Regions from separate parts of the Mesorhizobium sp. M0626 genome, predicted to be linked through region 4. Evidence: predicted binding sites of a transcription regulator. Region 4 holds the regulator's gene; each other region holds the start of a gene.

Region 1 (7,365 bases), on a different contig from region 4:
AAATGATGGTCGGATCGGATTGCAGCCGCATGCCCTTGGCCAGACGGTTGAGGAAGACGGCGGCAACGCGCGAGCGCTCGTCGCCCCGGCCGGTTTCCTTTTCGACGATCGAGGCCAAGGTGACGAAGTCGTCGACATTGGCCAGAGGCAGGTCGGGCGCGCGCCGCTGCCAGACCTCGTCGACCAGCTTCTTCTGGTCGGCGAGCAGCTTGTCGACCATCTGTTGGCGCGTGGCGCCGCGGGTAAAGCGCAGCGTGTCGGTGGCGAGGCTGCCCTCAGCCGGCTTGGCGGCCGGCATGTCGCCGGTCAGCGCATCCTGCTCGGCGATGCGCTGCAGCGCCTGCTCGACCGTCAGGCCCTCGGGAATGGTCAGCGAATACATCACCGACTTGCCGCTCTTCAGAAGCTCCATGATGTCGCGCATGGAGGCGCGCGGCTTTATCTCGTATTCGCCTGCCTTCAGCGCTGAATCATTGCCATAGACCCGCACGGCGATGCGGAAGATGCGGGCATCGCTGATCAGCCCACGCCGTTCGAGCTGGTCGGCAATATCCTGGACGCCGGTGCTCGGCTTGACCAGGAAGGTGTCGCCGGCCACCGACGGGCCCGGTTCGTTGAATGCCTGCTTGCCGAAATAGAGCGAAACGCCGGCGGCGAGGATCATCAACATCACCGCGGAGATGACGAAGTTCATGAACACGACGACTTGGCTGCGCGAGGCGCGCGAGCGCTTTGGTGGTGGTGTGCCGGCTTCCGGGCGCAAAGCTTCGGCCGCGGTCTTCGGCACGATCGGGCCGGTCTGCTGGTTTTGTCCGAATTGTCCGCTGCCGCCCGGATTGGTGTTCATTAGCGCCCTACCATCTGATCTCTTAGAGCGACCATGCGCCCGATTGGACGCACAGCGTGCCCTAACATTTCAAGCCTACGCATCGTGCTTTTAAAAAAGCGCCTTCGGTTTCAGGCCGATGCGACGAATCCCCAGCGGCAGAGTAGGCTTGAATATGGCAAAATTGGCGACAGACCGCTGGCGCGCCGGTCGATACCGCAATCAGCCTGTATAACGCTGGAATACCAGCGAAGCGTTGGTGCCGCCGAAGCCGAAGGAGTTGGACAGCGCCACGTCGACCTGGCGATGCCGTGGCGTGTTCGGAACAAGATCGATCGCGGTTTCGCGTTCCGGGTTGTCAAGATTGATGGTAGCTGGCGCGATGTTGTCTCTGATAGCGAGGATCGAAAAGATCGCCTCGGCGGCACCCGCGGCACCCAGGAGATGGCCGATCGACGACTTGGTCGACGACATCGAGATTTTCGAGGCGGCGTTGCCGACCAGCCGCTCGACGGCGCCGAGTTCGATCGTGTCGGCCATGGTCGAGGTGCCGTGCGCGTTGATGTAGTCGACGTCGGCGGGCGTCAGCTTGGCCCGGTTCAGCGCCGCCGTCATGCAGCGGAAGGCGCCGTCGCCGTCTTCGGCCGGTGCGGTGATGTGATAGGCATCGCCGGTCAGGCCGTAGCCGGTGACCTCGGCATAGATCTTGGCGCCGCGCGCCTTGGCGTGTTCGAGTTCTTCCAGCACCACGACGCCGGCGCCCTCGCCCATGACGAAGCCGTCACGGTCGCGGTCATAGGGACGCGAGGCCTTCTCAGGCGTGTCGTTGCGGTCGGTGGACAGTGCCCGGCAAGCAGCGAAGCCGGCAAGCGATAGTCTGGTCACCGGCGATTCCGCGCCGCCGGCCAGCATCACGTCGGCATCGCCAAAGATGATCAGCCGGGCGGCATCGCCAATGGCGTGCGCGCCGGTCGAGCAGGCGGTGACGACGGCGTGGTTGGGGCCTTTCAGCCCATGCCGGATCGATACCTGGCCAGATACCAGGTTGATAATGTTGCCGGGAATGAAGAATGGACTGATACGGCGCGGTCCGCGCTCTTTCAGGATGATAGCGTTCTCGGCGATGCCCTCGAGGCCGCCAATGCCGGAGCCGATCATGACGCCGGTGGCGCAGCGCTCGGCTTCGGTGCTGGGCTCCCAGCCGGAATCCTTCAGCGCTTCGTCGGCGGCCGCAATCCCGTAAAGGATGAAGTCGCCGATCTTGCGCAGTTCCTTGGGCTCGAGCACGGCTTCGGGATTGAGCGTGCCGTTGGTGCCGTCGCCGCGAGGAATGACGTGGGCGATCTTGCAGGCAAGATCTTCCACTTCGAACTCGGTGACGCGCTTGGCGGCGCTGCGGCCGGTCAGAAGTTCCTTCCAGCTGTGCTCGAAGCCCATGCCGAACGGCGAAACCAGGCCAAGGCCCGTGACGACGACACGCCTCATCGCAGGTCCTCCCCGGTGATGACTGCGGATAGTGTCAGGCCGAAGCCTTGTCGATGTACTTCACGGCATCGCCGACGGTCAGGATGGTCTCGGCCGCATCGTCCGGAATCTCGACGCCGAACTCTTCTTCGAACGCCATGACGAGTTCGACCGTGTCGAGGCTGTCCGCGCCCAGATCATCGATGAAGCTCGCCTGCTCCGTCACCTTGTCGGCATCGACGCCAAGATGTTCGATGACGATCTTCTTGACGCGCTCTGCGGTGTCACTCATTTGGGGCATCCTCGTCTTTTGTTTGTCTGTCTTCGTTAGCGGGCAGAATGCCGCTAATCAAGCTGAAAGATGGTCCTGCCGGAAACGCAACGATGCCGGACCGGTTTTTGCCCGAACCGCCGGGTTGCGGGCCGCATTACACGAAAAATGGCCGAGGTCCAAGGCGAAATGGTCTCTTTTCACAAGCCGGCCATGTCTTCTTATCACCCGACAATATCCCGTCAGATCATGGCCATGCCGCCGTTGACATGGATGGTCTGGCCGGTGACGTAGGCTGCCTCGTTGGAGGCGAGATAGGCGACGGCCGATGCCACTTCAACACTCGTGCCCATGCGGCGCGTCGGGATCGCGGCCATTATCGCGTCTTTCTGCTTGTCGTTGAGCTTGTCGGTCATGGCCGATTCGATAAAGCCCGGGGCGACGCAGTTGACGGTGATGTTGCGGGTGGCGATCTCCTGCGCCAGCGACTTGGAAAAGCCGATCATGCCGGCCTTGGAGGCGCAATAATTGGTCTGGCCAGGATTGCCGGTGACGCCCACCACCGAGGTGATGTTGATGATGCGGCCATGGCGGCGGCGCATCATCGGATGGGTCAGCTCGCGGGTCAGCCGGAACACGGCGGTGAGGTTCACCTCCAGCACGCTGTCCCAATCCGCGTCCGCCATGCGCACGAACAGGCCGTCCTTGGTGATGCCGGCATTGTTGACCAGTATGTCGACGCCTTCGAGTTCGGCTTCGGCCTTCTGGCCAAGCGCCTTGACCTCGTCACGGTCGGCAAGATTGGCCGGGAACAGCTTTACCCGGTCGCCGAGTTCGCCGGCCAGGGTCTCCAGTTTCTCGATGCGGGTGCCGTGCAGGCCGACAATGGCGCCTTGCGCATGCAGCACCCGGACAATCGCCTCGCCAATGCCGCCCGATGCGCCGGTGACGAGCGCCTTGCGGCCGGTCAGTTCGAACATTTTCGTCTCCTGATCTTAAGAGAACACCCTTCCCACGGGAGAGGTTGAATCGCCAGTGGATTATGCAAGCGCGGCCAGCGCCGCCTCGACATCGGCCGGCGTGCCGACGGCCGATGTGGTGATGTCGCGGCTGATCCGCCGCGCCAGGCCGGAAAGCACCTTGCCGGCGCCGATCTCAAAGAGCGTGGCGACGCCATTGGCGCCGAACCACTCCACCGTTTCGCGCCAGCGCACGCGGCCGGTGATCTGCTCGACCAGGCGGCGCGCGATCTCGTCGGGGTCGCGGGTCGGGGCTACAGTGACGTTGGAGACGACGGGCACGACCGGTGCATTCTTGGTCACGCCCGCCAGCGCCTCGCGCATGACATCGGCCGCCGGCGCCATCAGCGCCGAATGGAAGGGTGCGGAGACCTGCAGCATCAGCGCCCGCTTGGCGCCCTTTTCGGTGCACAGTTTCGCGGCGAGTTCCACCGCCGCCTTGGCGCCGGAGATCACCAGCTGGCCGCCGCCATTGTCGTTGGCGATCTGGCAGACCTGGCCGGATCCCGTTGCGGCCTCGGTGCAAGCGGCTTCGACGTCGGGCTGTTCCAGTCCGATGATCGCCGCCATGGCGCCCTCGCCGGCCGGCACCGCCGCCTGCATGGCGTTGCCGCGGATGCGCAGCAGCCGGGCGGCATCGGCGACCGAAACGAAACCGGCCGCGGCAAGGGCGGAATATTCGCCGAGCGAATGACCGGCAACGTAGGCAACCTTGTCCTTCAGCGAAAAGCCGCGCACTTCCAGCGAGCGGATCGCCGCCAGCGAGACCGCCATCAGCGCCGGCTGGGCATTGGCAGTCAGGGTCAGCGCCTCTTCCGGGCCTTCCCAGATCAGTTTCGACAGCTTTTCGCCCAGCGCATCATCGACTTCCTCGAACACCCTGCGTGCCTCGGGGAAGGCGTCGGCGAGGTCCTTGCCCATGCCGACAGCCTGGCTGCCCTGTCCCGGAAAGGTGAATGCGACGGCCATTTGGGCGCTCTCCAGCGGCTGATTTTTCCTGCCTGTGACGCAAGGCGGACCGTCAAGTCAAGCCCGGAGGCGGCATTTCGGCTCTCGCTTGAACCGGAGCTGACCTCGAGTCCCTGTTCCCAAAGGCTTTTTGCCGATCACACCTGATGAAAACCGCTCACGAATCGTTTGCTGGCTCTTCTTATTTTCGCCACAGGCGCTAGCTTTTGCATGACAGTTCTATGACAGAACGGTGGCGCGAGTGGAAATACGCGTTGCTTGGGCCGGGGGAAAAGACGTGGCTAGGATCAGGAAGGGCGCGGCCGTACCCGCGCCACAGTTCTTGGAAGACGATCCGTCCACCGGCTACCTGCCGGGGCGCAGATGGCCGGTCATCCGCTACGGTCTGGTCACGCTGCTTGCCTCCGCCATTCTGGTGTTCGCCATCGAATGGATCGTGCGCGGCGACTTCTTCGGCACGGTCGACTTCTTCCTGCAGCCATTCAAGCCGGGCTGGACCACCATCATTGTCTTTGCATTGGTGCTGATGGGACTGGACGCCGTGCTTGGCCGCAGTCACCAGAGCCTGATGATCGTGGCGCCGCTGACGCTGGCGCTGGCCTTTGTCGGGCATCAGAAGTCGCATTATCTCGGCGATCCGCTCTACCCAACCGATTTTCTTTATTCGCGCCAGATCATGGCACTGATGCCGCTCCTGGTGCGCGAGCGGCCCTGGACGGCGCTCGCCATGGCGGTCGGCATCGTCGCCGGCCTGTCGCTGCTGATCTATGGCTGGCGGTTGTGGCGCCGCAAGGTTCCGATCCTCAGCCGCAAAGGGCGGCTGGCGCGGCTGACGCTGGCAGTGCCGCTGCTCGCCTTCTTCGTCTCGATCATGGACTACGCCACCTTCTCGTGGACCCGCGACCGGCTGCAGATCATCCCGATCATGTGGGACCAGAAGGAGAACTACGCCTCCAACGGGTTTGCGCTGGCCTTCGCGCTCAACGTGCCGATGGCGCATGTCTCGGCGCCGGCGGGCTATTCCGACAAGGCGATCGACGCGATCGACAGGCCTGATGTGACGGCCTCGGTACCGGATGAGAAACCCGACATCATCGTGGTGATGAGCGAATCTTTCTGGGATCCGACCAAGCTGCCCGGCGTTACAATCACGCCGGACCCGATCCCCAATGTGCGGGCGCTGCGTTCCGGCTATATGTTCTCGCCGGAATTCGGCGGCATGACCGCCAACATCGAATTCGAGGCGCTGACCGGCTTTTCCAATGCCTTCCTGCCGGCGGGCTCGATCCCCTATCAGCAATATGTGCGCACGCCGACGCCGTCGCTGGCGACCTTCCTGAAAAGCGAGGGATACCGGGCGCGCGCCATCCACCCGGGCACCAACTGGTTCTGGAACAGGGGCGCCGTCTATGCCGATTTCGGCTTCAACGATTTCCGCTCGGAAGAGACGCTGCCGCCACTGGAAAAGCGCGGGCCGCTGGCTTCCGATGCCTCGATGACCGACGAGATCATCGCAGAGGCCGACGCCAGCGAGCGGCCGGTGTTCTTCTTCGCCGTCAGCCTGCAGAACCACGGTCCCTACGAGCCGTACCGCTATTACAATCCGACCCACAAGGTCGCGGCACCGATCAGCACATGGGCGCGGGAATCGCTGCTCAGCTACGCCGAAGGCTCCGCCGATGCCGACCGTGGACTCGAACGATTGATTGAATGGGCGAAGAAGCGCGAGCGGCCGACGGTCATCGCCTTCTTCGGCGACCATCTGCCGCCGCTCGGCCCCGTCTATGTCGAAACCGGTTACCTGAAGGACAATGTCGCGCCGCGCAAGGAACCGACGCCGGAGGCGGCACTGGAGCATCATCAGACGCCGCTGGTCATCTGGTCTAACCGCACCGGTCCGGCGCAGGATATGGGCGCCGTGAGCCCGGCCTTCCTGCCCTACCATATCCTTACCACGGCCGGGATCACGCACCCCTACTATACCGGCTTCTTAGGCGCGCTGCGCGAACGCTATCGCGTCGTCGACCGCAATCTGCTTCTGACGCCGTCAGGTGAGGCCACGGCGGACTGGGCGCGGCAGAAGGACATCGATCCGGCGATCAACGATTTCCGCCTGCTGCAATACGACATGATGTTCGGCAAGCGTAAGGCGGCCCCGCACTTCTTCCCCGAAACGATCAACGGTCGTACCCCGCATACGAGTTGATGCCTGGTATTTTTCCAACCCTGCGACGCCAGGACGATGTCCGGAGCATGCGTTACCCTTGCCTTCCAGCCAATTTGCTATATAGACGCCGGCAATCTGCCGGTCCTTGCTGGGGGCTGAACGGAGGGCCGGAGGTTTTACCCAAAACCTTCGTGTGAAGCCAGAAGCGCTTCCGCCTCCCGTGTCTCCGCTCTCGACCGTCTCGAAATGCTCCTTTCTTCCCCGCCCCCTCGGGATCAGCGGGTCAGAGAAGTTGCAGAGGCTTTTGCCGCGAGGATCCGGGAGAGAAACGAAGAAAGGCACTGAACCACTATGGCTCTATACGAACATGTGTTCCTTGCCCGGCAGGACCTCTCGCAGCAGCAGGTCGATGCGCTTGTCGAACAGTACAAGGGCGTCATCTCCGCAAATGGCGGGTCCGTCGGCCGGGTCGAGAACTGGGGACTGAAGTCCCTCACCTACCGGGTCAACAAGAACCGGAAGGCTTACTACACGCTTATGGACCTCAACTGCCCGCCGGCAGCGCTCAACGAGATGGAGCGCCAGATGGGCCTGTCCGAGGACGTGCTGCGTTTCCTGACCGTCAAGGTCGAGGCGCATGAGGAAGGCC
Region 2 (7,365 bases), on a different contig from region 4:
CGTCCAGCTGGCGCAGGCGCGGGATCGAGCGGTCGATGATGGTGACGTCGGCGCCGAGGCCGACGGCCATGCGGGCGGCATGCAGGCCGACGACGCCGCCGCCGAGCACGGTGACCTTGCCGGGCAGTACGCCGGGCACGCCGCCGAGCAGCACGCCGCGGCCACCATTGGCCTTCTGCAGCGCGGTCGCGCCGGCCTGGATCGACAGGCGGCCGGCAACTTCCGACATCGGCGCCAGGAGCGGCAGGCCGCCGCGGTCGTCGGTTACGGTCTCATAGGCGATTGCGGTGACGCCGGACGCGAGCAGGCCCTTGGTCTGCTCCGGATCCGGGGCCAGGTGCAGATAGGTGTAGAGGATCTGGCCGTCGCGCAACTGCGCCCATTCGTTGGGCTGCGGCTCCTTGACCTTGACGATCATGTCCGACTTGGCGAACACGTCGGTGGCGGTCTTGGCGATGGTGGCGCCGGCGGCGCGATAGGCATTGTCATCGGCGCCGATGCCGGCGCCGGCGCCGCTTTCGACCAGCACTTCATGGCCATGCGCAACATATTCGCGGACAGAGCCCGGCGTCAGGCCGACGCGGTATTCGTGGTTCTTGATTTCCTTGGGGCAACCGACGCGCATAGTCTTCTCCTGATCCGGCCCTTCGGGCTCGTTCCCTGTATCAACCGAGTGAACCACGAATCGTTGCGCAGGTGTTTGCGAATGCGCTTGCGCGGGGTCACGCGTTTCGATAATCGTTGCGCGAAATTGCAGAATTTTCGCAGGAATCACTGTAAATGCCGCTCGACAGGATCGATATCGCCATTCTCGAGGCACTGCAGAAGGATGGCCGCATACCCAATGCGGCGCTCGCCGAAAGGGTCGGCCTGTCGCAGTCGGCCTGTTCGCGCCGGCTCGACAATCTGGAGAAATCCGGCACCATCCGCGGCTATCACGCCCGGCTTTCGAATGCCGCGCTCGGCCACCAGATGACGGCGATCGTGCACATATCGCTGTCGGGACAGTTCGAAAAGACGCTGTCGGATTTCGAGGCGGCGATCAAGCGCTGCCCCAATGTGCTGTCGTGCCACCTGATGTCGGGCGAATACGACTACATCCTGCGCATCGCCGCCAAGGATCTGGTCGACTATGAGCGCATCCACAAGGAGTGGCTGTCGGCGATGCCGCATGTGACCAAGATCAACTCATCGTTCGCCTTGCGCGAGATCGTCGACCGGACCGCCATGGGCATGAAGCCGGAACTGGCCTAGCCCTGAGCAGCCTCGGTCACCAGCCTATCCATTGGGATGTCGTGCGGCTGCGGGTAGATGGTGGCTATGCGCTGCAGTTCGTAGCCGACGCCGATGACCAATGGCTTGAACGGCATGGCAGCCAGCGTGCGGTCGAAGAAGCCACCGCCATAGCCCAGGCGGTAGTTTCGCGGGTCGATGCCGACGATCGGCGAGATGACGACGTCGGGCAGCACCGGGTCGCCTTCGGCGGGGATAGGGATGTTCCAGACGCCTTTTTCCAGCCGGTCGCCAGGCACATAAGCGCGGAAGATCAGCGGCTGGCCCTTCTCGATGACGACTGGCAGTGCCGTGCGGCCGCCGCGCTGGTTGATCGACGCCATCCACGACCGCAGGTCCGGCTCGCCGCGAAACGGCCAGTACAGGCTGACCATGCGGCCGGCGATGTCGCCGATTGCCGCGTCGAGGCCTTCGGTGATAGCCCGCGACATCGCCACCCGCGCATCGGCCGAAACCGCCAACCGTGCCGCGATCAGACGCTCGCGCTCGGCCTTGCGCCAACGGCGCACATCGGTCCAATCGGACGTGGGCGCGCGAAATTCCGGATCGAGTTCGTGCATGAAGCAAGGCGGCGAAGAATATTGCGCCCGCCCTTTGCGATCTTTGTCATCGTCGTTGGCCATGCCTCACTCCCGTGGTTCCAGCCCCTGCAAGGCTATACCCGTCCAGGCTTGCCGACATAGGCATTCGCGACATCCGGCGACGAGTCCTGGGCAGCCTTACGCGCGGCAGTCTAGCGCGCCGCGACATGGTTGCGGTGCACAAAAATCACTAGATAAAGGGAGACAAACAGGGGTGAATGCGATGAGTGAAACCAGCCATCATGTCGTTGTCGTCGGCGCAGGGTTCGGCGGTCTCGAACTCACCCGGGCGCTGGCCGGCGCACCCGTGCGCATCACCATGATCGACAAGCGCAACCATCACCTTTTCCAGCCGCTGCTCTACCAGGTGGCGACCACCTCGCTGGCGACCTCGGAAGTTGCCTGGCCGATCCGTCATCTGCTGCGCAAGCGCGAGGACGTGACGACCCTGCTCGGCAACGTCACCGGCGTCGACCGTCCAGGCAAACGCGTGCTGCTTGAGGACGGCAGTTCTGTTCCCTACGACACGCTGGTGCTCGCCACCGGCGCGCGTCATGCTTATTTCGGCCACGACGAATGGGAGCCTTTCGCGCCCGGGCTGAAGACGCTTGAAGACGCAACCACCATTCGCCGGCGCATCCTGCTCGCCTTCGAGCAGGCCGAGCGCGAGACCGATCCGGCCAAGCGCCAGGCACTGCTGACACTGGTCATCGTCGGCGGCGGCCCGACCGGCGTGGAGCTTGCCGGCACCATTGTCGAACTCGCGCATGAAACGCTGCGCGGCGAATTCCGCAACATCGACACGCGTGAGGCGCGTGTGGTGCTGGTGGAGGCCGGAGACAGGATCCTCGCCAATTTCGCGCCAAAGCTGTCCGACTATGCGCGCAAGGCGCTGGAGCGGCGGGGCGTCACGGTCGAGCTTGGCCGCGCCGTCACGCGCCTCGATGCCGAAGGCGTCGTCTTTGGCGATACGCATCTGCCGGCGCGAACCATCCTGTGGGCCGCCGGCGTAGCGGCTTCGCCCGCGGGAGAGTGGCTGGGCGCGCCGGTGGACCGGGCGGGCAGGGTAATGGTCGAGCCCGATCTGACCGTGCCGAACAGTCCTGAAATCTTCGTCATCGGCGACACAGCGCATGTCTCGCGGCCGGACGGCAAGCCGGTGCCAGGCGTGGCGCCTTCCGCCAAGCAGGAGGGCAAGCACGTCGCCGCGACGATCAGGGCGCGGCTGGCCGGCGATAGCGCGCCGCGGCCTTTCCGCTACAAACATGCCGGCGACCTGGCGACGATCGGCAAGTGGGCAGCCCCGATCGATTTCGGCTCGATCAAGCTCACGGGATGGCTTGCCTGGTGGCTGTGGGGCGTGGCGCATATCTACTTCCTGATCGGTTTTCGCAACCGGCTCTCGGTGTCGCTTAGCTGGCTATGGATCTATTTCACCGGCCAGCGCAGCGCGCGGCTGATTACCCAGGGCGATGACGACAAGGGCTGAGGTTCTCAACCGCGGCCAAGGATATTCATCCAGCCGTCACCTTTTGCTGATCGACTGACTTCACGGTGGACATGGCCGGCTTTCGGCGCGAAGCTTTCGCCCAGGGCTGGGATATTGTCGCATCGCTGGGAAGGAAAACCATGTCGCATTTGCTCCACCCCGTCTCCCGTCGCGGTTTTCTTGCCGGTGCGGCCGCCACAGGCGCGCTGATCATGCTCCACCCGTTCTCCGCCCGCGCACAGGCCAACCAGGCGCATCTCCGGATCATGGAGACGACAGACATCCATGTGAATGTCCTGCCCTACGATTACTACGCCGACAAAGCCAACGACACGATGGGCCTGTCGCGGACGGCCTCGTTGATCGCGGCGGTGCGCAAGGAAGCCACCAATGCGATGCTGATCGACAATGGCGATCTTTTGCAGGGCAATCCGATGGGCGATTACATCGCCTATGAGAAGGGGCTGAAGGAAGGCGATCTGCATCCGATCATGAAGGGCATGAACCTGCTGGGCTATGAATGCTCGACGCTCGGCAATCACGAGTTCAATTACGGCCTGTCGTTCCTCGACAAGGTGCTGGCCGGAGCCAATTTCCCCTTCGTCTGCGCCAATCTGATCCGCGGCACCGAGCTTGCCGCCAAACCGCGCGACGACAAGCTCTACCTCAAGCCCTATGTCATCCTCGACAAGAAGATCAAGGACGGGTCGGGCGCCGAGCAGCCGATCAAGATCGGCATCATCGGCTTTGTGCCGCCGCAGATCATGGTCTGGGACCTGAAGAACCTGGAAGGCAATGTCAGGACGCGCGACATCGTCGAGGCGGCCAGGGCATGGGTGCCGCAGATCAAGGAGGAGGGCGCCGACATCGTCATCGCGCTCTCGCATTCCGGCATCGATATCAAGCAGGGCGACGGCATGGAGAACGCCTCCTTCTTCGTCGCCGGCGTCGAAGGCATCGATGCGGTGTTCACCGGCCATCAGCATCTCGTCTTCCCCGGCAAGAAGGATTTTCAGGCGCTCGAAGGCGTCGACACCGAGAAAGGCACGCTGCAGGGCAAGCCCGCCGTGATGGGCGGTTTCTGGGGCTCGCATATGGGACTGATCGATCTGCTTCTGGAACGGGACGGATCGAAATGGCGCGTAGCCTCGGCCACATCGGAGGCAAGGCCGATCTACCAGCGCGTCGACAAGGCAAACAAGCCGACGGTGGCGGACGACCAGCGCGTCGTCGATGCGCTGAAGGCGGACCATGAGGCGACACTTGCCTATGTCCGCCGACCGGTCGGCAAGACCTCGGCGCCGCTCTATTCCTATTTCGCGCTGGTCGCCGACGATCCGTCGGTGCAGATCGTCAACCAGGCGCAGAGCTGGTACCTCAAGGACATATTGAAGAGCACGCAGTGGAAGGATGTGCCGCTGCTGTCGGCGGCAGCACCCTTCAAGGCCGGCGGGCGCAACGGCGCCGACTACTATACCGACGTGCCGGTGGGCGACATCGCCATCAAGAACGTCGCCGACCTCTATCTCTATCCGAACACGGTGCGCGCCGTCGAAATCACCGGCGCGCAAGTGAAGGAATGGCTGGAAATGTCGGCCGGCATTTTCAGGAAGATCGAGCCGGGCAAGGCCGACCAGGCGCTCATCGACACCGAATTCCCGTCCTACAATTTCGATGTGATCGATGGCGTCAGCTACGGAATAGACCTGTCGCAGCTGCCGAAATACGATGCCAAGGGTGGCGTCGCCAATGCCGGCTCGAACCGCATCGTCGGCCTCAGCTTCGACGGCAAGCCTATTGATCCGGCAGCGAAATTCGTCGTCGCCACCAACAATTACCGCGCCGGCGGTGGCGGCAATTTCCCCGACATCAATGCCTCGAAGATCATCTACGAGGCGCCGGACACCAACCGCGACGTGATCGTGCGCTACGTCGTCAGCGAAGGCACGATCAATCCCTCGGCCGACGACAATTGGTCGTTCACGCCGCTGCCCGGCACCAGCGTCGTGTTCGAGACCGGCCCCAAAGCGAAGGATTTTATATCGGGAGTGAAATCGCTCAAGATCGAGCCGGCCGGCGAGGGCGAATCCGGGTTTGCGAAGTATCGCATCCTGCTTTGAGGCAACGTGCAGCTAACAGGGAAAACGAGCGGGCATACGCCCGCTCAATCACGCTTCGGATCAGGCTTTGTAGACCACTTGGCGCACGTCGATGTAGCTGGCTCTAAAGCCGGCTTCGCAATAGTGGAGATAAAATTCCCAAAGCTTCTTGAAGCGGTCGTCGAAGCCGAGCGGGACGATCTTTTCCCACGACGCCCAGAAGCGGTTGCGCCATTCGGCAAGCGTGCGGGCATAGTCGTCCGGAAAGACGCGCTCGCGCAGATGGGCAAGGCCATGGTCGCTGCCCAGCGTCTTCAGGATCGACGGCGTCGGCAGCATGCCGCCTGGGAAGACATAGCGCTGGATGAAATCCGGCCTCGCCCGATAGGTGTCGTAGGCGGCCTCGTTGATGGTGATGATCTGCAGGCCGGCGGTGCCGCCGGGCCTCAAGCACGCCTTCATCTTGCCGAAAAATACCGGCCAATATTTTTCGCCGACCGCCTCGAACATCTCGATCGAGGCGATGCGGTCGTAAGTGCCCGTTTCGTCTCGGTAATCCTGCAGCTTGATGTCGACCTTGTCAGACAGTCCCGCCTTCTGGATGCGCGCCTTGGCGAAATCGTGCTGTTCGCGGCTGATGGTCAGGCCGGTGACGCGGCAGCCGATCTCGCGCGCGGCAAATTCGGCAAAACCGCCCCAGCCGCAGCCGATCTCGAGCACATGGTCCTTCTTGCCGATGCCGGTATCCTTGGCCAGCGCGCGGTATTTGGCGGCCTGAGCGCTTTCCAGGTCGTTGGCGCCGGTCGCATAGAGCGCCGACGAATAGGTCATGCTGGGATCGAGCCATTGCTTGTAGAAGGCGTTGCCGAGATCGTAATGCGCCGAGATGTTGCGCTTCGAGCCGGTGCGGGTGTTTTCGTTGAACCAGTGGCGGATGCGCTGGACCGTGTTGATGAGCCAGTTGGCGCCGCCGGCAATGCGTTCCCCAACGGCCGAGTTGACGACGAACAGTTCGAGGAAGCTGGTTACATCAGGGCTTTCCCAGTCGCCGTCCATGTAGGATTCGGCAACGCCGATGGTGCCGCCGGAAAAGGCACGGCCGGGCAGGCGCCAGTTCTTCAACACCAGCTCGGCATCCGGCCCGGGTCCGTTGCCGCCGACAAGCACCGCCCGGCCATCCGGCATCCTCACCTTCAGCGAACCGCGCGGCAATTTCATCGCCGCCGACAGCACCATGCGCGCCTTGGCCGGCAGGCCCTTGACGATCTCGGCGAAATTGAGTTCGTCCAGCCTGATGGCGTCGCCGATGCCTTTGTATTCCCTGACAGCCATCTCACACCCCCCTGGACTTCCGCGGGGGCGGCGCAAGATCTGCCGGCCTCCACATCCTCCACTTTCATTCGCCAGGCGCGAACGCCGTAGCCTGCTTAAATTTTCGCCACAATCTTCCACCGCATCGACCGGAACTTCAAGAGGCAAGCCGTGCCCGGCACTGGCCCAGGTGGCGTGCCTGGGGCCAGAATCGGTGAGGGCGAGCGACCGCCGGTGAAATCGCTATGGTTAGGAACAGCCACATACGTTAGTTTCAGCCATGCGTTACGTCATCGTCATCACCGCCATCGCCTTTTTCCTGATCTGGGATGGCCTCTATAATCAGGGCCGCTATCTCGACACGACGGTCAGGGAAATGTCGCGCGTCGTGCGCTACGTCACCGGCAAAGCCTAGCTTTTGCGCCTCTGCAAAGTCGCCTGCCGGCATTGCCGGGCGCGACATCGTGGCGGTTGACGCGACGGTCCCGCTCACACAAAACATGCCGCAAATCGAACGTGGAGGCAGGTGTGATCCGGCATATCGTTTTCTTCAGCGCGCGGCGCAAGGACGATGTCGAGGCCGTGCGCACGG
Region 3 (7,365 bases), on a different contig from region 4:
GCTGCGCTGCGCACGATCTTCAATGGCGGCGCGGCATCAGGGTCTGTGCCCGCTTCCTCTGCAATCGCTGCAGCCCGCATCGCCCGAGCGTTACCGCGCCAGGAATCCCACATGCCGACGATGCCCTTGGGCAGGAACAGGGTTACGGCGACGAACAGGCCGCCGAGCGCAAACAGCCAGAACTCCGGCAGCAGGCCGGTGAACCAGGATTTGCCGGCGTTGACCAGCAGCGCGCCGACGATCGGGCCGACAATGGTGCCGCGCCCACCGACGGCTGCCCAGATCACGACTTCGATGGAATTGGACGGCTCGAATTCGCCGGGATTGATGATACCGACCTGCGGCACATAGAGCGCGCCGGCGATGCCGGCCATGACAGCCGAGACGGTGAAGGCAAACAGCTTCACGTTCTCCGCCCGCCAGCCGAGGAAGCGGGTGCGGCTCTCGGCGTCGCGCACCGCCATCAGCAGCTTGCCGTATTTGGAGCCGACGATCGCCCAGGTGATGAAGACGGCGAGCGCGAGTATGATGGCGCTGGCGGCAAACAGGGCCGAGCGGGTGGCGTCGGCCTGCACGTTGAAGCCCAGAATATCCTTGAAATCGGTCAAGCCGTTGTTGCCGCCGAAACCCATGTCGTTGCGGAAGAAGGCGAGCAGCAGCGCGTAGGTCATCGCCTGGGTGATGATGGAGAGATAGACGCCGGTGACGCGGCTGCGGAAGGCGAACCAGCCGAAGACGAAGGCGAGCAGGCCGGGCACCGCCAGCACCATGATGGCGGCGAACCAGAAGTGGTCGAAACCGGTCCAGAACCAGGGCAATTCCTTGTAGTTCAGGAACACCATGAAATCGGGCAGGATCGGATTGCCGTAAACGCCGCGCGAGCCGATCTGGCGCATGAGGTACATGCCCATCGCATAGCCGCCGAGGGCGAAGAAGGCGCCATGGCCGAGCGAGAGGATGCCGCAATAGCCCCAGACGAGATCGAGCGCCAAGGCAAGCAATGCATAGCAGAGGTACTTGCCCGTCAACGCGACGATGTAGGACGGAATATAGAACGCGCTTTGCGGCGACACTGCGAGGTTGAGCAGCGGCACGATAATGGCGGCCGTCAGCAGGATGAAAATAGTGATGGCGATGCGACGGTCGGCACCCGCGGCGAAGAAGCGTCCCGTGATCATGTTTCCACCGCCCTGCCCTTGAGCGCGAACAGGCCGCGCGGGCGCTTCTGGATGAACAGGATGATCAGCACCAGCACGACGATCTTGCCGAGCACCGCGCCAGCATAGGGTTCGAGAACCTTGTTGACGATGCCGAGCGAGAAGGCGCCGACCAGCGTGCCCCAGAGATTGCCGACGCCGCCGAAGACCACGACCATGAAGCTGTCGATGATGTAGCCGCGGCCGAGATTGGGCGAGACATTGTCGATCTGGCTGAGCGCGACGCCGGCAATGCCGGCAATGCCGGAGCCGAGCGCAAAGGTCAGCGCATCGACCCAAGGCGTCCTGATGCCCATCGAGGCGGCCATGCGGCGGTTGGCGGTGACGGCGCGCATCTGAAGGCCCCAGGGCGTGCGCTTCATAACAAAGAGCAGCACGCCGAAGACGGTGAGCGCGAAGACCAGGATCCAGAGGCGGTTCCAGGTGACGGCGAGTTGGCCGACATCGAACGATCCCGACATCCAGGAGGGGTTGCCGACCTCCTGGTTGGTCGGTCCGAAGATCGAGCGCACCGCCTGCTGCAGGACAAGCGAGACGCCCCAGGTTGCGAGCAGCGTTTCCAGCGGCCGGCCGTAGAGGAAACGGATGACGCCGCGCTCGATGATCAGGCCGACGGAAGCGGCAACCAGGAAGGCGAGCGGCAGCGCGATCACCAGCGACCAGTCGAACAGGCCGGGGAATGAGGTTCGGATCACCTGCTGGACGACGAAGGTGGTGTAGGCGCCGAGCATCACCATCTCGCCATGCGCCATGTTGATGACGCCCATGACGCCGAAGGTGATGGCGAGGCCGATGGCGGCCAGCAGCAGCACCGAGCCAAGCGAGATGCCGTACCATATGTTCTGGCCGGCATCCCACAGCGCCAGGCTCGAATTGATGCTGGCGATTGCCGCCGTCGCGGCATCCTTGACCGCGCCTTGCGCATTGGCCTCGACCGCGGTGAGCAGCGAGACCGCGTCGCGGTCGCCGCGCGCGCCGATCAGGGCAATGGCGGCAAGCTTGTCGGCCTCCGGCTTGTCGGAGACCAGCACCGATGCCGCGCGCGCCTGTTCGAACAATGCCTTGACCTTGGCGTCGGTCTCGGCGGCGATGGCTGCATCGAGCGGCTCGATATTGGCGGCATCGGGGGTCTTGAACATGGTGTCGGCGGCGGCGATGCGGACAGAAGGATCTTTCGCGCGCAACGTCAGCGTTCCCAGTGCATCTCGGATGACACGACGCAGCGTGTTGTTGACCTTGATCTTCGTGATGTCGGCCTTGGGGGCGTCGCCGGCTTTCTCGCCACTCAGCGGGTCGAGCAGCGTGACGCTGTCGGCGGCCTCACTGCCGACGAAGACGGCTGAATCGGCTTTACGGATGTAAAGGTTGCCTTCGGCGAGCGCTGCAAGCGGGCGCTCGACCAGCGGATCGCCGGTGGCGGCAAGTTCGCGCACGACGGCCTCAGTGGCGGCAAAGCCCGTGCCCGTGGCGAATTTGGCGACGATGGCGCGCAGATCGGCTTCGGCTGCGTTCGACGGCAATAGGCTTGCCACCAGGAACACCAGCATGAGGCCGAGAGTGCGCAACAGGATCATCCGTTCAGATACTCTTCTGTGGGGAAATTCCGCGTCCGGGCGGGCTGAAGCGCCCGGACGCTTGGCGGTACCGATCGTGGACGCGTCCACGATCGGTCGGTCCCGGGAGGGATCAGTTCGTGCCCTTGCCGCCGCATTTGCCGGTGGCAACGTTGAAGTTGCCGCAGGACAGAGGCGCGCGCCAATCCGAAATCAGGTCCTTGGAATCGGGCAGATAGTCGGACCATTCGTCGCCCATCACGAGGCCGGGCGTCTGCGACACGGTCTCGAACTGGCCGTCGGCCTGGATCTCGCCGATCAGCACCGGCTTGGTGATGTGATGGTTCGGCATCATGGTCGAATAGCCGCCGGTGAGGTTCGGCACGGACACGCCGACCATGGCGTCGATGACCTTGTCGGGATCGGTGGTGCCGGCCTTTTCGACCGCCTTCACCCACATGTTGAAGCCGATATAGTGAGCTTCCATCGGGTCGTTGGTGGTGCGCTTGTCATTCTTGATGAACTTGTGCCAGTCGGCGATGAACTTCTTGTTTTCGGGTGTGTCGACGCTCTCGAAATAGTTCCAGGCAGCGAGATGGCCGACCAGCGGCGCGGTATCGAGACCGGCCAGTTCTTCCTCACCGACCGAAAAGGCCATGACCGGGATGTCCTCGGCCTTGATGCCCTGGTTGCCGAGTTCCTTGTAGAACGGAACGTTGGCGTCGCCATTGACGGTCGAGACGACGGCGGTCTTCTTGCCGGCCGAGCCGAATTTCTTGATTGCGGAGACTTCGGTCTGCCAGTCGGAGAAGCCGAACGGCGTGTAGTTGACCATGATGTCTTCGGCGGCGACGCCCTTGGCCTTCAGATAGGCCTCGAGGATTTTGTTGGTGGTTCGGGGATAGACGTAGTCGGTGCCTTCCAGCACCCAGCGCTTCACCGAGCCACCGTCCTCGCTCATGAGATAATCGACGGCAGGAATCGCCTGCTGGTTCGGGGCGGCGCCGGTGTAGAACACGTTGCGCTCGCTTTCCTCGCCCTCATACTGGACGGGGTAGAACAGGATGTTGTCGAGTTCCGAGAACACCGGCAACACCGATTTGCGCGACACCGAGGTCCAGCAGCCGAACACGGCGGCGACCTTGTCCTTCGAGATCAGCTCGCGCGCCTTTTCGGCAAAGAGCGGCCAGTTGGAGGCCGGATCGACAACGACCGCCTCGAGCTTCTTGCCGAGCAGACCGCCCTTGGCATTCTGCTCTTCGATGAGCATCAGCATGGCGTCTTTCAGCGTCGTCTCCGAAATCGCCATGGTCCCCGACAGCGAATGCAGAATGCCGACCTTGATCGTGTCTTCGGCGGCCTGGGCCGGAGACGACATCGACAGGCCGGCGGCGACCACGCCGGCCGAAAACATTTTTGTTATTGTGGAGAAATTACCCCTCATACCGAAGACTCCCAAGCTGTTTGATTGCACCGCGATAATGCAATGCAACTGCCGTGCCAAACGCAAAGGCGCCGCTCACGAAGATGGAATAGCCGAGCGTTATCAGCCGGTTGGTATATTAGCCTCGAGAAAACAGTGGTAGCCGGCGAAAATTGATTGAGGCAAATTTGCGCAGCGCACATGGCTTTTGCCTAATTTTTGCCCAATTGAGACAAATGCCTAGTTTTTGATCTCCGGCCGTGTGTTCCGGGCTAACAATGTTGCGGTACCGCGCAAAAATAGGGCAAGCTCGCCCTTCAAAAGAGTGACGTCATGACATCTCGCACCTCATGCATTTCCGGCATCCTGCTGCTGATGGCAACGAGCGGCGCCGCGCGCGCCGATTTCAGCGAGGGCAAGCTTCCGGACGGCACCTATCATTGCGAGGTCTATTTGCTCGGCGCCTTCCTCAACCTCGGCGACATCACTATCAAGGGCAATGTCTATAGTGGTCCGGTGACATTCGGCACCGCGACGCAAGGCTACAACTATCAGATGAATGCCAATGGCGAGATCACCTGGCTCGGGCCGCTGGGCGGCTATACCACCGGTGGCAACTCCGTCTCCATGACACAGGCAACACTGGACGGCGAGACCGCCCCGTCATTCGACATCATTCTGAAGCAGCCCGACGGCGCCTTCACCGCCTCGACCTGCACCAAGGGCTGAGCGATGCGTAGTGCCGCGCCCAGTTGCGGCAAAACCTTCCTCTTATGTCATGTGAATGTTGCCTAGGCAGACTAGGGCAACGGTGCGCCGTAACATCCACCCTGAGAGGCAGACACCATGGCCAATGCACCGTCTTCATCCTCCCCCGTCATCCGCGAAATCATTGCCGAGCGCGTCTCGCGCCGGTCTCTTTTGAAAGGCAGCCTCGCCTCCGGCGCGCTGATTGCCGGCGGCAGCTTTGTCGGCTCCTTGTTTGCCGGCGAAACGCATGCCGCCACAGCGCAGTCGACGCTCGGCTTTCCCGAGCTGAAACGGGTCTACGGCAAGACCCATGCCGCCGCCGAAGGCTATGAGACGACCATCGTCGCGCGCTGGGGCGACCCGCTTGCAGCCGGCCTCGCCGAATTCGACGGCAACAAGGTCGCGGCGGAGGAACAGGAAAAGCGCTTCGGCTACAATTGCGACTACATCGCCTTCATGCCGCTGCCCAAGGGCACGGTGAATTCCGATCATGGCCTGCTCTGCGTCAACAACGAATACATCTCGCCCAATGTGATGTTTCCGGGGATGACCGAGGGCGATGCCGGCAAGACGATGACCAGGGAACAGGTCGATCTCGGCATGGCCGCGATGGGCCATTCGATCGTCGAGGTGCAATTGAAGGACGGCAAGTGGGCAAGCGTGGCGGACAGCCCGCTCAACCGCCGCATCACCGCCAACACCGAAATGACCGTTTCCGGACCGGTTGCCGGCCATGCGCTGATGAAAACTTCGGCCGACCCGACTGGCACGAAAGTGCTCGGCACCAGCTATAATTGCAGCGGCGGTTTCACCCCCTGGGGTACGGTGCTGACCTGCGAGGAAGGCGTGTCCGACATTTTCGGCGGCGACCCGAAAAAGGCGCCGACTGCCGACCTGCTCGACCGTTACGGCTTCGACGGCTCCGACATCTATGGCCGCGGCCGCTTCCATGACCGCTTCAACCTCGACAAGGAACCGAACGAGGCCAACCGCTTCGACTGGGTGGTCGAGATCGACCCTTACGATCCTCAGTCCAGGCCGGTGAAGCGCACGGCACTTGGCCGCATGTCGCATGAGGCCTCGACCGTGGTCCTCAACAAGGACGGCCGCGTTGTCGTCTATATGGGTGACGACGACTATTTCGAATATATGTACCGCTTCGTCTCGGCCAAGGCCTATGACAAGGCCAACCCGGCCTCCGGCGCCGATCTGCTCGACGATGGCGTGCTGTCGGTCGCCCGCTTCGATGCCGATGGCTCGATGACGTGGCTGCCGTTGGTGCACGGCCAGGGCAAGCTTACCGTCGAGAACGGTTTTGCCGACCAGGCCGAGGTGCTGTTGAAGACGCGGTTTGCGGCAGATGCGCTCGGCGCCACGCCGATGGACCGGCCCGAGGACATCGAGACCAATCCGGTGACCGGCCGCGTCTATGCGGTGATGACCAAGAACAAGAAGCGCGACCAGTCAAAGGTCAATCCGGCCAACACGCGGCCGGAAAATCTCTGGGGCCATATTGTCGAACTGATCCCGCCCGGCGGCCGCGGCGCGGACGCCGACCACACGGCCGAAAACTATGCCTGGGACCTGTTCGTGCTCTGCGGCAATCCCAGGGATGCCAAGGTCGGCGCCACCTTCCATCCGGATACGTCGGACAATGGCTGGTTCGTCTGCCCCGACAACATCACCTTCGATCCGGCCGGGCGGCTGTGGGTGGCGACGGACGGCGCCAATGATTTCGACCTGCCGGACGGCGTCTATGGCGTCGACACCGAAGGTGCGGCGCGCGGCCTGCCGAAGCTGCTGTTCACCTGCCCGCACGGCGCCGAAGCGACCGGCCCGTGCTTCACGCCGGACGGCTCGACTTTGTTCCTGTCGGTGCAGCACCCTGCGGAAGATGCAGAGACGCTCGACAAGGCGCAGACGCTGTGGCCCGACTTCAGGGATGGCCAATTGCCGCGGCCGTCCGTCGTCGCCATCCGCCGCAAGGACGGACAGCCGGTCGGCGCATAGTGTCCTAGGGAAAAGGGCGGAACGCGCCATGCGCGTTCCGCGTAGCGATCCGGGAGGACGGCTCAGATCGTCTTGGCCGACATTTGCGAAGCGATGTATTCGGCCTGGCGGATAGCCAGCGACACGATCGTCAGCGTCGGATTTTCAGCCGCACCGGTGGTGAACTGGCTGCCGTCCGACACGAACAGGTTTTTGATGTCGTGCGCCTGGCCGTGCTTGTTGACGACGCCGTCTTCCGCCTTTTCACTCATCCGGTTGGTGCCGAGATTGTGGGTTGAGGGATAGGGCGGCGTCGGGAAGGAGCGCGTCGCGCCGACCGCATCATAAAGCGCTGTGGCCTGCTTGTAGGCATGGTTGCGCATCGCCGTGTCGTTGGGATGATCATCGAAATGCACGTCGGCGATCGGCATGC
Region 4 (7,365 bases):
CTCGACGCCAGCCTGGTGAAGAGCCTGGCCAAGGGCCTGCGCCGGCTCGATGGCGATACCGCACTTCCCGCTACTTTCGCCGAATTGCAGCCGCTGCTCGCCGCCAAGGGCGTGGCACTGGCCAGCGACACCCAGGACTATATGATTCCGATCGCGGTCGAGGCGAACCAGGTCCAGGACCGGCTCGGCCTGTTCAGCGCCGTGCTGACCTTCGCGCTGTCGGTCGCCGGCGCCTTCTATGCGCTGAGGCAGATCGCGCCGCGCGCCAGGGCGCGCAACAACGTCGAGAAGCTGATGCTGTGGGGGCTGCTTGCGGCCTCGACCATCGCCATCCTGACCACGGTCGGCATCGTGCTGTCGATGCTGTTCCAGACCATCACCTTCTTCGAGAGCGTGTCGCCGATGAGCTTCTTCTTCGGAACGGTGTGGGATCCGCGTTTCGCCGCCGCCGGTTCCGGCGGCAGCCAGGGTCAGTTCGGCCTGATCCCGCTACTGGCCGGCACGCTCTACATCGCCGCCGTTGCGCTTCTGGTCGCAGTGCCGGTCGGGCTGATGTCGGCGGTCTACATGTCCGAATACGCCTCGCGCAGCGTCCGGTCGGTGGTCAAGCCCGCGCTTGAACTGCTGGCCGGCATCCCGACCATCGTCTACGGCATCTTCGCCGTGGTCACGCTCGGACCGTTCTTGCGCGACCTGTCGGCGGCACTCACCGGCGGCTCGCCCTTCATCCAGGGCCAGAGCATCTTCACCGCCGGTCTGGTGATGGGCGTCATGCTGATCCCGGTCGTGTCCTCTTTGTCCGACGACATCATCACCGCGGTGCCGCGCGCAATGCGTGACGGCTCGCTCGGCCTCGGCGCCACCCGCTCCGAGACGATCAAGCGGGTGATCCTGCCGGCGGCACTGCCCGGCATCGTCGGCGCCATCCTGTTGACGGCGTCGCGCGCCATCGGCGAGACGATGATCGTCGTGCTGGCGGCGGGCGTCGCCGCCAATCTGACGGCCAATCCGTTCGAGGCGATGACGACCATCACCGTCAAGATCGTCAACCAGCTGACCGGCGACCTCGAGTTCAACTCGCCGCAGACGCTGGTCGCCTTCGCGCTCGGCCTGACGCTGTTCGCGCTGACGCTGGTGATGAACATCGTCGCCCTCTACATCGTGCGCAAGTACCGGGAGCAGTACGAATGACCGACATCCCCCTGGACACGATGGCGGGCGCCGTCGCGCGACCGCGCCGCGACATCGGGCTGAAGGCGCGCTATGCCGCCGAACGCCGGTTCCGCATCTATGGCGTGATTGCGATCTCGGTGGGCCTGGCGTTCCTGGCCATCATGCTGATCACCATCGTCTCGAAAGGCTACACCGCCTTCTGGCAGACGACGGTGACGCTGCCGGTCACCTTCGACGAGAAGGTGATCGATCCCTCCGGCAAGCGCGCGACCGACCCTACCGTGCTGATCAAGGCGAACTATCCCAAGCTCGCCGAAAACGCGCTGGTGGCCAAGCTCGGCATCGATCCGGCCAACAAGCCGATGATGCTGAAGCTCAAGGGCTTCCTGTCGGAAGGCGCCCGCGTCCAGCTGCGCGACATCGTCTCCGCCGATCCGTCGGTGATCGGCAGGACGCGTGACGTCGACATCCTGGCTGCCGCGAACCTCGACTCGGCCTTCAAGGGCCAGATCGACCTCGGCGTCGATGAAGCGCGCCGCAAGGTGTCCAACCAGCAGATCGACTGGATGAACAAGCTTAAAGCCGACGGCGTGATGGCCGAGCATTTCAACACCGGCCTGTTCACCTATGGCGCCTCCAGCCGGCCCGAAACGTCGGGCATGGGCGTGGCGATCATCGGCTCGTTCTACATGATGGTGATCGTGCTGTTGCTGGCGCTGCCGATCGGCGTCGCCGCCTCCATCTATCTGGAGGAGTTCGCCAAGAAGAACCGCTTTACGGACCTGATCGAAGTCAACATCAACAATCTCGCGGCGGTGCCGTCGATCGTCTTCGGTCTGCTTGGCCTTGCCGTGTTCATCAACTTCCTCGGCATGCCGCGCTCGGCTTCCTTCGTCGGCGGCCTGGTGCTGACCTTGATGACATTGCCGACCATAATCATCGCCACGCGCGCCGCCCTCGCCGCGGTGCCGCCGTCTATCCGCTCGGCGGCCCTAGGTCTCGGCGCCTCCAAGATGCAGATGGTGTTCCATCACATCCTGCCGCTTGCCGCCCCAGGCATCCTTACCGGCACCATCATCGGCCTGGCGCGTGCGCTCGGCGAGACAGCACCGCTGCTCTTGATCGGCATGGTCGCTTTCGTCGCCGATTATCCGACGACGCCTTTCGATCCGGCGACCGCGCTGCCGGTTCAGATCTATATGTGGGCAAACGAGGCTGAGCGCGCTTTTGTCGAGCGCATGTCCGGCGCCATCATCATCCTGCTCGTCTTCCTCATGGCCATGAACATCACCGCGATCGTGCTCCGGCGCCGCTTCGAGCGGCGCTGGTAGAAAAAAGGCAATTTGGTATGAACATCATGACCGAACAGTCCCTTGAGAATGCAGTGGGCGACAAAATGAACGCCAAGTCGAACGAAGTCATCAAGATGCGCGGCGACAAGGTCGGCGTCTTCTACGGCGAGAAGCAGGCGTTGTTCGACGTCAATCTCGACGTGCGTCAGAACCAGGTGACGGCGCTGATCGGCCCGTCCGGCTGCGGCAAGTCGACCTTCCTGCGCTGCCTCAACCGCATGAACGACACCATCGATTTGGCGCGGGTGACCGGCAAGATCACGCTCGATGAAGACGACATCTACGACAAGAACATCGATGTCGTCGAACTGCGCGCCCGCGTCGGCATGGTGTTCCAGAAACCCAACCCGTTCCCGAAGTCGATCTACGAGAACGTCGCCTACGGCCCGCGCATCCATGGGCTGGCCAAGCGCAAGTCCGACATGGACCAGATCGTCGAGCAGAGCCTGAAGAAGGCTGCGATCTGGAACGAGGTCAAGGACCGCCTGCAGGAGCCCGGCACCGGCCTGTCCGGCGGCCAGCAGCAGCGCCTGTGCATCGCGCGCGCCATCGCCGTGTCGCCGGAAGTGATCCTGATGGATGAGCCCTGCTCGGCGCTCGATCCGATCGCCACCGCCCGTGTCGAGGAGCTGATCGACGAACTGCGCCAGAACTACACGATCGTCATCGTCACCCACTCGATGCAGCAGGCGGCGCGCGTGTCGCAGCGCACGGCGATGTTCCATCTCGGCTATCTCGTCGAGGAGGGCGCCACCGACAAGATGTTCACCAACCCCGACGACAAGCGCACCCAGGACTACATTACCGGCCGCTTCGGCTGAGCCGTCCGGCGGGTGAATTTTCAGGCACGAGGACCAAGATCATGGGTGAACATACCGTCGCCTCCTTCGATGAAGAGCTCGGGCAGATCAGCAAGCTGATCCGCGACATGGGCGATCTGGCAGGCTCGATGGTCAGCGGCTCGACCAGGGCGCTGCTCAATTCGGACAATGCGCTGGCACAGCGTGTCGTTTCCGACGACGCCATCATGGATGCGCGCCAGCGCGAACTGGACGACCGCGCCATCACGCTGATCGCCAAGCGCCAGCCGATGGCCAACGATCTGCGCGCCGTGGTCGGCTCGATCCGCATGGCCGGCGACCTCGAGCGCATCGGCGATCTCGCCAAGAACATCGCCAAACGCGTCGGCACCGTGGGCTTGAGCGTCACGCCGCGCGACCTCTCGCACTCCATCGATGCCATGGCGCAGCTGGTGCTGATCCAGGTGCAAGGCGTCGTCGAGGAATATGCCGCCACCGATGCGGCAGCTCTTGCAAAACTCAGGAATGACGACGAGCGCATCGACGTCAAATACACGTCCGTGTTTCGTGAGCTCTTGACCTACATGATGGAAGACCCTCGCAACATCACCGCCTGCACGCATCTCTTGTTCTGCGCCAAGAATCTTGAGCGCATCGGCGATCATGTCACCAACATCGCCGAAAATGCGTATTATGTGCTGACCGGCCAGCAACTGCCCGCCAATCGTCCGAAGCAGGACGAGACGGCGATGGCCATGCCGGCCTGATGAGGGTGAACTGCCGATGATCGCGCCACGCATCATGGTCGTGGAGGACGAGGAGCCGCTAGGCGTGCTCCTCCGCTACAACCTCGAATCCGAAGGCTATCACGTCGAGGTGGTGACACGCGGCGACGAGGCCGAGATCCGCCTGCAGGAAAACGTGCCCGATCTCCTGGTGCTCGACTGGATGGTGCCCGCTGTTTCCGGCATCGAGCTCTGCCGGCGGCTTAGAGTGCGGCCCGAAACCGAGCGGCTGCCGATCATCATGCTGACCGCGCGCGGTGAGGAAAGCGATCGCGTGCGCGGCCTGTCCACCGGTGCCGACGACTATCTGGTCAAGCCATTCTCGACGCCGGAGTTCATGGCGCGCGTGAAGGCGCTGCTGCGCCGGGCCAAGCCGGAAGTGCTGTCGAGCGTGCTCAAGGTCGGCGACATCGTGCTCGATCGAGAATCGCACCGGGTCTACCGCAAGAAGAGCGAGATCAGGCTCGGACCGACCGAGTTCCGGCTGCTCGAATTCATGATGCGCCATCCCGGCCGCGTGTTCTCGCGCAGCCAGCTGCTCGACAATGTCTGGGGCGAGACGATCTACATCGACGAGCGAACCGTCGACGTCCATGTCGGGCGCTTACGCAAAGCGGTCAACAACGGCCGCATGCCGGATGTCATCCGTACCATTCGCGGCGCCGGCTACGCGATCAGGGAAGACTAGGATGCTGCGCGTCGCGCCGTTGCCGGCCATTCAGGCGACATGCTTGCCGGATTTGGCCTGAATGCCCGGCGCGAAAATCTCCTGATCGACGAAGCCGAGCGCGCGCATGGCACAGCCTTCGCGGATCAGCGGCAGCTCGTTGGGCTCGGTGTCGAAGGAGATCGATTTCGAGTGCTGGCCGCCGGCGGTCTGGGCGATCGCTTCGCGCAATGCCGGTTCGATCAGGTCGAAGGCGGCGGCGCTGACGCCTACCATGGCGACGGGTGCCGGATCGATCAGCGCAAACAGGCTGCCGAGGCCGAAGCCGAGCGCCTCGCCGGCCTTGCGATAGGCTTCGCGCTCCGGGCCGTCGGTTTCGCGGGCGCGCGCGGCGAGTGCGCGCATATCAGCGTCGCCGATATCGACCGGCTCGGCATCCTCGCCCATCATTTTGGCGCTGCGCCAGATGGCGTAGTTTCCGGCATAGGCTTCCACGCAGCCGCGCCGCCCGCAGCGGCAGAGCGCGCCGCCCGGACGGTGGATCATGTGGCCGAACTCGCCGCCCGAGGAATGGGTGCCGGTGAACAGTTCGCCTTTCAGCACCAGGCCCATGCCGATGCCGTGCGATAAGAGGATGGCGATAAAATTGTCGCGGTAGCGCTCGGGCTGGCGCCATTGCAGCGCCACCGCCATCATGTTGCAATCGTTCTCCATGGTGGCAGGAATGCCGAATTCCGCTTCCAACATATCGGCGAAGGCAATGTCGGTCAGTGGCGTGATCGGCGACCACAGCATGGCGCGCGCCTGCGAATCGGTGATGCCCTGGATGCCCATGGCAATGCGGGCGATGCTCTGGACATCGAGGTCGGGATCCTCAAGCCGCCGCCGGACGATTGCTACGCATTCGCCAATCAGCTCGTCGCGCGGCTTGGTCAGCGTGTCCAGCCGGCGCTGTTCCTCGGCGACGACGTGGCCGGCATAGTCGATGACGGTGACGGACAGGAAATTGAGCGACAGCACGACGGTCATCACCGCCGCCGCTTCCGGGTTGAGGCCAAGGCCGACCTGCGGCCGGCCGCGTTTCAGTGCGCCTGTCTCGCCAGGTTTGCCTTCAATCAGGACGCCTTCTTGAATCAGATCAGACGAGATTGCCGATATGGTCGAGTGGCTGAGGCCGGTGGTCGCCGCAATCTCGGTCCGCGACGGCTGGCCGGCCCGGCGCACGGCCGAAATCACCATGGCACGGTTGCGACGGCGCAGATCGTCGTGGCGGATTCCAACCGACATTTGTTTCCTCCCGGCCTCCTCGCGCCTCATGATAGTGAAGGCGTTCGACGGCACCAGCCAAATATTGGCAGACGCCGGCAGCCCTGTCATTGTTTATTGCGGACCTCGAAAAAATTCGGCAAGGCCATCAGAATCCATCAGAATCGATGTTGACAGCGCCTTATCATTGAACCAGTATTTTTTCGAGGCTCGAAAAAATAGGGCCTCTGTGTGCCGGCCCTCGGGCCAGTTTTGTCGCGCCGCACGCGGCGCAGGGAGGATTATGATGAACAGATTTGCAGCCGCCATGCTGGCGGGTGTCGCCATGTCGCTGGCGCTGATGTCGGTCGCGCAGGCGAAGGACAAGGTCATCGGCGTGTCGTGGTCGAACTTCCAGGAAGAGCGCTGGAAGACCGACGAGGCGGCGATGAAAACGGCGATCGAGGCTGCCGGCGACAAGTACATTTCGGCCGACGCGCAGTCCAATCCCGGCAAGCAGCTGACCGACGTCGAAAGCCTGATCTCGCAGGGCGCCAACTCGCTGATCATCCTGGCGCAGGACGCCTCGGCCATCGGCCCGGCGGTGCAGAAGGCGCTGGACGAAGGCATTCCGGTCGTCGGCTATGACCGCCTGATCGAGAACAAGGACGTCTTCTACCTGACCTTCGATAACAAGGAAGTCGGCCGCATGCAGGCCCGCGAAGTGTTCAAGGCGAAGCCCGAAGGCAACTATGTCTTCATCAAGGGCTCGGGCTCGGATCCGAATGCCGATTTCCTGTTCTCGGGCTCGATGGAAGTGCTCAAGGAAGCCATCGACTCGGGCAAGATCAAGAATGTCGGCGAGGCCTATACCGATGGCTGGCTGCCGGCCAATGCCCAGAAGAACATGGAACAGTTCCTGACCGCCAATGACAACAAGGTCGATGCCGTGGTTGCGGCCAATGACGGCACCGCCGGCGGCGTTGTCGCCGCGCTGACGGCGCAGGGCCTTGCCGGAACGGTTCCGGTCTCCGGCCAGGACGGCGACCATGCCGCTCTGAACCGCATCGCGCTCGGCACGCAGACGGTGTCGGTGTGGAAGGACGCGCGCGAACTCGGCAAGAACGCCGCCGAGATCGCCTCGCAGCTTGCCGATGGCAAGAAGACGGGCGACATTGCCGGCGCCAAGGACTTCACCACGCCTGGCGGCAACACCGTCAAGTCGCTGTTCCTGACCCCCGTCGCGATCACCAAGGACAACCTCAACGTCGTCATCGACGCCGGCTGGATCAAGAAGGACGAAGTCTGCACGGGCGTCGCCGCCGGCAGCGTCGCGGCTTGCA

Evidence for each region. Region 4 encodes PhoB, which activates phosphate uptake and scavenging genes when phosphate is short. Its sites were predicted from a motif close to TGTCATNNANCTGTCAT; they were not measured.
Region 1: the regulator PhoB is predicted to act here: its motif matches at 4,760-4,776, upstream of NKI37_RS06200 (LTA synthase family protein).
Region 2: the regulator PhoB is predicted to act here: its motif matches at 3,387-3,403, upstream of NKI37_RS17310 (bifunctional 2',3'-cyclic-nucleotide 2'-phosphodiesterase/3'-nucleotidase).
Region 3: the regulator PhoB is predicted to act here: its motif matches at 4,968-4,984, upstream of NKI37_RS01065 (PhoX family protein).

The regions. Positions count from the first base shown of each region.
Region 1 is NZ_JAMYQD010000004.1:123,750-131,114, forward strand. Features, by position in the region: gene mltG (endolytic transglycosylase MltG) at 1-847, opposite strand, end outside; gene fabF (beta-ketoacyl-ACP synthase II) at 1,049-2,311, opposite strand; gene NKI37_RS06185 (acyl carrier protein) at 2,346-2,582, opposite strand; gene fabG (3-oxoacyl-[acyl-carrier-protein] reductase) at 2,804-3,541, opposite strand; gene fabD (ACP S-malonyltransferase) at 3,602-4,549, opposite strand; gene NKI37_RS06200 (LTA synthase family protein) at 4,827-6,755, shown strand; gene rpsF (30S ribosomal protein S6) at 7,068-7,365, shown strand, end outside.
Region 2 is NZ_JAMYQD010000012.1:185,908-193,272, reverse strand. Features, by position in the region: gene ald (alanine dehydrogenase) at 1-625, opposite strand, end outside; gene NKI37_RS17325 (Lrp/AsnC family transcriptional regulator) at 781-1,254, shown strand; gene NKI37_RS17320 (5-formyltetrahydrofolate cyclo-ligase) at 1,251-1,916, opposite strand; gene NKI37_RS17315 (NAD(P)/FAD-dependent oxidoreductase) at 2,098-3,363, shown strand; gene NKI37_RS17310 (bifunctional 2',3'-cyclic-nucleotide 2'-phosphodiesterase/3'-nucleotidase) at 3,504-5,483, shown strand; gene NKI37_RS17305 (SAM-dependent methyltransferase) at 5,544-6,794, opposite strand; gene NKI37_RS17300 (hypothetical protein) at 7,054-7,188, shown strand; gene NKI37_RS17295 (Dabb family protein) at 7,302-7,365, shown strand, end outside.
Region 3 is NZ_JAMYQD010000001.1:191,969-199,333, forward strand. Features, by position in the region: gene urtC (urea ABC transporter permease subunit UrtC) at 1-1,178, opposite strand, end outside; gene urtB (urea ABC transporter permease subunit UrtB) at 1,175-2,791, opposite strand; gene urtA (urea ABC transporter substrate-binding protein) at 2,904-4,214, opposite strand; gene NKI37_RS01060 (hypothetical protein) at 4,527-4,922, shown strand; gene NKI37_RS01065 (PhoX family protein) at 5,040-6,953, shown strand; gene NKI37_RS01070 (GMC family oxidoreductase) at 7,016-7,365, opposite strand, start outside.
Region 4 is NZ_JAMYQD010000006.1:70,475-77,839, forward strand. Features, by position in the region: gene pstC (phosphate ABC transporter permease subunit PstC) at 1-1,191, shown strand, start outside; gene pstA (phosphate ABC transporter permease PstA) at 1,188-2,504, shown strand; gene pstB (phosphate ABC transporter ATP-binding protein PstB) at 2,522-3,346, shown strand; gene phoU (phosphate signaling complex protein PhoU) at 3,388-4,092, shown strand; gene phoB (phosphate regulon transcriptional regulator PhoB) at 4,109-4,798, shown strand; gene NKI37_RS08975 (ROK family protein) at 4,829-6,064, opposite strand; gene xylF (D-xylose ABC transporter substrate-binding protein) at 6,330-7,365, shown strand, end outside.